One region of the Clostridium sp. DMHC 10 genome, then DNA from elsewhere that is predicted to be linked to it. Evidence: riboswitches for the same ligand, from Rfam matches in the RefSeq annotation. Region 1 holds a riboswitch; the other holds the start of a gene.
The links. Region 1 has a riboswitch for thiamine pyrophosphate ahead of thiT (energy-coupled thiamine transporter ThiT). Riboswitches for the same ligand answer to the same signal wherever they lie in the genome.
Positions count from the first base shown of each region.

Region 2: linked by a shared signal. The riboswitch ahead of thiD (bifunctional hydroxymethylpyrimidine kinase/phosphomethylpyrimidine kinase) and the one ahead of thiT (energy-coupled thiamine transporter ThiT) in region 1 are both predicted to bind thiamine pyrophosphate.

Region 1 is NZ_LGVB01000006.1:10,073-13,290, reverse strand. It holds gene AGR56_RS00670 (methyl-accepting chemotaxis protein) at 1-1,701, shown strand, start outside; TPP riboswitch at 1,778-1,881, shown strand; gene thiT (energy-coupled thiamine transporter ThiT) at 1,935-2,564, shown strand.
Region 2 is NZ_LGVB01000015.1:1,420,001-1,423,218, reverse strand. It holds gene AGR56_RS08840 (DUF2971 domain-containing protein) at 1-448, shown strand, start outside; gene AGR56_RS08835 (type I phosphomannose isomerase catalytic subunit) at 548-1,537, shown strand; TPP riboswitch at 1,655-1,753, shown strand; gene thiD (bifunctional hydroxymethylpyrimidine kinase/phosphomethylpyrimidine kinase) at 1,905-2,711, shown strand; gene cytX (putative hydroxymethylpyrimidine transporter CytX) at 2,704-3,218, shown strand, end outside.

The DNA.
Region 1 (3,218 bases):
GCTTTAGAAAATCAAAATGGAGACGAAATAGAAATGCTTGCTGTAACAGATATTAATGGTCAGGAGATAGTTAATAATGATATTAGAAACGCAAAGATTGTTCTTAATAGGGATGGTTATATAAAAGATGCGCTGCATGGCATGCCATCAAGAAGTGAATTAAAAATATCCGAAATTACTGGTGAAAATGTAATTGCTATTGCGTATCCTTTAAAACAAGGCAATCACATAGTTGGAACTGTAATAGGTACAATAAAGTTTCAGGATATATCAAAATATGTTTCAAATATAAAAATAGGTAAAAAAGGTTATGTGTACATGATCGATAAAACAGGGATTATCCTGTATAGTCCAGATAAGACTAAAAATTTTATACAAAATTTATCTAATACTCCAAATCTTCAATTAAAAGCACTTGTAGCTAAAATGAAAAGTGGTAAGAGTGGTTTTGGGACGTATACTGATGAAAAGGGTAAAGAGAGGGTTTATTTTGAATCCGTAAATGGTTGGTCAGTGGTTGCTGTAGCTAATTACAATGAAAGTATGGAGACCTTAAAACTAATTCAAATTGGAACAGTAGTAATAGCTATTGTAGCTGCTGTAATATGCGTTTTACTTGCTTTGAGAATAACTAATAAGGGGATAATAGCTCCAATAAAGAAGTTGATGGGACTTATGAATACAGCAGGAAATGGGGATCTTACAGTTAAAGCCGACATAAATACTGGGGATGAGCTTCAGGCATTAGGAGAAAATTTCAATAAAATGATTAAAAATCAGTCTGAGATAATAAGCAAGATAAGGGAAAGTGCAGGAAACTTTGCAGCTTCTTCAGAAGAACTTTCTGCTTCAAGTGAAGAAATAAGTGCGTCGAATCAGCAAGTTAATTCAAGTATGCAGGAGGTATCAAACAATGCTGATGAACAAAACGAGCTAGTTGTTAAAACCTCTAAGGCTATTAATGAATTATCAAACCTTGTAAAAGTTGCGGAGGATAAGGCTTTAGAATCAAAGAAAAATTCTGATTATACTAGAAAAACGGCGGAAGAGGGAAGAATAAAACTTGAAAACACAGTTATGACAATTAAGGATATAAGCAAATTTACAACTGAAACTGAAAATATATTAAATGTGCTGCATAAATTGTCACAGCAGGTTGGAGGTATTGTAGACACAATTAATGCTGTGTCTTCTCAAACAAATTTATTAGCATTAAATGCCGCAATAGAGGCTGCACGTGCAGGAGAACATGGTAAGGGTTTTGCAGTAGTAGCTGAAGAAGTAAGAAATTTGTCAGAGCAGACAAGCTCAAATGCTAGTGAAATAAGTAATCTTATAATTGAGATGGTTGAGCAAATAGATAAGGCAGTTAAATCAGCTGCAATCGGAAAGAAAACTGTACTTAATGGCGTTATAGCTGTAAGCAAAACTGATGAATCCTTTAAAGACATAATAAAATCCGTTCAAGATATAACCAAAGCAGTTGACAATACAGTAGATATAACGGAGGATGAAGTTAATAATTCTAAGCTTATAGTAGAACTTACATCTTCTATTGCTGAGACAGCAAAAAATACTGCTAATGACACCACGGAAGTAGCAAAAGCAGCAGAGGAACAATCAAGAGTAATTGAAAATCTTTCGGCTAGTGCAGAAGAATTAAGTGCAATGGCAGCAGGCTTTAAGATGTTTTGTAAGTAAAAATTTAAAATAGAAAAGTCTTAAAAAAATGGTGCTTTAAAATAATACAAAAAAGAGTATAATATAATATGAATTAATAAAGTGCTAGGGGTGCCTTTAGGCTGAGATATAAAGTTTTGCTTTATAACCCTTATACCTGATCTGGATAATACCAGCGTAGGGAAGCAATTATTGTAATATAACGATTGTTTTCGAAAGGTCTTCCTAAGCACGAATTTTAGGAGGTTTTTTTTATGTCTTTTTCAAAAAATATGGAGGAAATATTAAAACACCCGACATCGCTCGCAGCACTTCTTGCTTTAATAATACTTGTAGTAGTGGCTATAAAGGTGAGAAAGGTAAAACTTGATACTCACATGATAGCGCAAATAGGTATAGCTTTAGCTCTTGCAACTGTGCTTAAAGTATTTAGAATTTATCATCTTCCACAAGGGGGAAGCGTAACGTTAGGAAGTATGATACCAATTCTTTTAATGGCACTTTTCTATGGTCCTGAAGTTGGATTTTTAACGGGCTTTCTTTACGGAATTATTACACTTATAATGGATCCTTATATTCTTCAACCTGTACAGGTTTTATTTGATTACCCACTTCCATTTATGGCACTTGGACTCGCAGGATATTTTAAAGATAAAAAAATTGTTGCAACTATAGTTGCTGTTTTTGGACGATTTATATGTCACTTTATTTCTGGGGTAGTGTTCTTTGGAAGTTATGCTCCTAAGGGACAATCACCAGTTGTATATTCATTTTTAGTAAATGGTGGTTTCCTAGCAATTGAAGGAGCAATATGCCTTGTAATTATGGCTGTACTTCCAGTAAAACAATTGTATTCTATAGCTGTAAAAAATCATGCGGTTTAACCGTTTATAAATAAAAGGGGCAATCGCACTAAAAATTGTTAAATCATGATTTAAAAAATATTGCGAAGAAACATCATCTTGGAATATTAAATAAAATTAATAAATCTAAGCGTCAAATTGTTAAAATCTTAAGAGCTTTCAATAACTAGCTGAAAAAATGCTCAAACAGATTGAAATCTCTAAAGCTTTTAACAATTTGCCACTAAGATTTATAAAATTTTATTTAAACTATTCCTTCAATGATGTTCCTTCGCAGAGCTAAAAAGCAAGGAAAATTTTTCTCCGTTTCTCTACGAAAAATGCACTGTAAACATGGTTAGGCAATAGAATTTAATAGCTATATCATGTCATACCTTAAAATAGTTTTATACCATCAATAAAGCACCAGCAAAAGCTGGTGCTAATAATTAAAACTTTTTGGGACATTTTCAAAAATGCTTGACAATGCTTTATAAAAATTTTATGCATATATAATTATTATCAGGAGCTACAATGCAGCAGTGAATAGATAGTCCTCATTTTCATCTATTGAAAAGGAAGCACAACCATCAATATTTCCTGAGCTTAATACAGAATAAAGATGAGTATTATTTTTATTTTATAATTAGGTATCTTGGATTTTCAAGTTTTGCTACTAAATTTTAGATTTTTAGG
Region 2 (3,218 bases), on a different contig from region 1:
GCCTATGTGGACACATTATGCTGGAAATCATGAGGGAATGTGTGCAGAATATGATTTTTCCAAAGTTAGTTATACGAATAGATTTTCAAAATATTTATTTCCTATAGTGTATCAAACTGAAAGATATGATATAACTAATATTTTAAAAGACCTCATTAATGATAAAACAGAAGATGCAGCATATATGCTTTTCTTTATGATGCAAATAAAACATATAAGCTGGAATTATGAAAAAGAATGGAGAATAATACTCAAAGATAAGCAAATACGTAAAAATGTTAAATTTCCAATAAAACCAAGTGCACTATATTTGGGACTAAATTGCAGCAGTAAAAATGTAGAGCTCATAAAGAAATTAGCTCATAATTCTATAAATTGTCCTATATATAAGTTAGAGAAAACAAATACTAAATTATTTAATTTTAAAAGCATATGTATTGATAAATAAATGTATACAACTTATAATATGGTTTATATAAGCAAATATACTTTAAATAATTTTATTAAAAATTTAAAATAACAGGCATATTATAAGGAGGATTTTGTTGTGTATCCATTAAAATTCGAAAATTTATACTATGAGAAAATATGGGGCGGAAGGGACTTAGAACAATTTAGAGATAATCTCCCAGATGGCAATATAGGCGAAAGTTGGGATGTTGCTTGCCATAAAAATGGAACGAGTATTGTAGCGAATGGTGAATTTAAAGGTAAAAGGCTTGATGTTTTGATAAAGGAAGAAGGAAGCAGGCTTATAGGAACAAAGATAAGTCCAGATTGGTTTCCGCTTCTTATAAAATTAATAAATGCTAAAGATAAGCTTTCTGTTCAAGTTCATCCTAATGACGAGTATGCCAAAAGAGTTGAGGGCGACATGGGAAAAACTGAGGTTTGGTATGTTGTTGAGGCTTTTGAAGGTGCTAATTTAGTCGTTGGAACAAAGGGAAACTGTACTAAAGAACAACTTAAAGAGGCTCTTGAAAAAGATGAACTAGATGAATACATGAATAAAATTCCGGTTAAAAAGGGAGATGTATACCTTGTAAGAAGTGGTATGATTCATGCTATAGGTGAGGGAGTTATAATAGCAGAAATTCAGCAGAATAGTGATACTACTTATAGGGTTTCTGATTATAATAGGGGTAGAGAAATACATGTTAAAAAAGCTCTTGATGTAATAGATTTAAGCCTTCGTGGTAAAAAAAGTGAAGGAATAAAAGTTAAAAAAGATGGATATGAAAAAACTTATCTTTGTCTTGGAAGAGATTTTTCACTTGAATTATATGATTTTAAAGATGAACTTACAGAAAAAAGTGATGAAGAGAGATTTTATATATTCACATGTGTTGATGGGAAAGGACAACTTTTATATGGAGAAAATAACAACGAAAGTGAAAATATAAAATATGGAGATAGTATTTTAATACCCGCAGCTACAGGAAGTTACACATTTAAAGGAAGCATGAAACTTTTAAAGAGCTATGTTCCTGATGTTGAAAAGGTTCAAAAAGAAATACTCAGAGAGATAAGATATTAAAAAATTCAGAAGTGTTATCAGATTGTATTTAAATTTTAATGTGAAATTTTGAATAAAGCTTTACAATTTTATATATTTGTGTATATAATTAAGTCGTATTTTAAAATTTAATAAATTATTGTATTGCGGGGGAACCATTTGGTTGAGAAGGTTAAAACCTGACCCTTTGAACTTGAAGTAGTTAAAACTACCGTAGGGAGCAAAGTGAATTTATGTATTTTTATTTGAAATAAATGCTTACCTAAAAAGTAAGCATTTTTTATTTGGATAATTTCATTAAGAATGTATCTAAATTGAAATGTATTCAATGTCATTTCTAATTTCATTTCCCTCCGAGATACAAGAAGAATATAGGAGGAGTTTACCTATGAAAAAAGTATTAACAATTGCAGGATCTGATTCTAGCGGCGGTGCAGGCATTCAAGCAGATTTAAAAACCTTTTCTGCTCATGGAGTTTTTGGAATGAGTGTAATAGCCGCAGTCACAGCTCAAAATACCAAGGAAGTTATTGATGTCCAGAATATAAGTCCAGATATTATAGGAAAGCAAATTGATGCTATTTTTGATGATATTGAAGTTGATGCAATAAAAATAGGCATGATATCTGAAATTGAGGGTATAAAGGTGGTTTCTGAGAGACTAAGAAAGTATAAACCACAAAATGTTGTTTTGGACCCTGTTATGGTATCAAAATCAGGATATTCACTTATGAACCCAAATTCTGTTGAGACGCTTATAAAAGAACTTATACCAATTGTATCAGTTGTAACTCCTAATATACCAGAGGCAGAAATAATAGCTAGTATTAAAATTAAAACTATGGGGGATATGGAGAAAGCAGCAAAAATAATGTATAACATGGGACCTAAGAATGTACTTGTAAAAGGGGGACATTTAACAGGGGATGCTACAGATGTTTTATATGATGGAAAAGAATTTGTTTATTTAGAAAATCAAAGGATTAACACAAAAAATACTCATGGAACAGGTTGTACGCTTTCTTCTTCTATAGCATCAAATTTAGCACTTGGAATGAACATAAAGGAAGCTGTAAAAAATGCTAAAAAGTACATAACAACTGCCATAGAACATTCACTTGCTATAGGACATGGCTCAGGACCAACTAATCATTTTTATGAATTATATAAAAAGGCTGGATTGAACTATGAGTAAAACTAAAGAGAAAATGTATTTTTGGGACTTTGCACTTTTATGGTGTGGTGCTGCTATTTCTATAGCTGAAATTTTAACGGGGGGATCAATAGCAGCTTTAGGTTTTAAAAAAGGGTTAATTGCAATAATACTTGGACACCTTATTGGTACAGCAATATTTATATTTGCAGGTATAATCGGTACTCGTGAAAAGGTTCCTGCAATTACTTCTACAAGAATATCGTTTGGCTTGTATGGTACATATTTGTTTTCAATATTAAATGTGCTTCAGCTTCTTGGATGGACAGCAGTTATGATAAATTCATGTGCTCAGTCTTTAAATTTAATAAGTAAAACAATGTGGTCCATAAATAATATTCCTCTGTGGAGTGTATTTACAGCAGTGCTTATTATATTGGTCATAGCTTTTGGAATGACTGGATTTAAAAAGATTAACACTTTAGCAGTAGTGCTTTTGTTTGCACTTACACTTGTACTTGGATGGGTTGTTTTTAGAAGTGGCAAGCT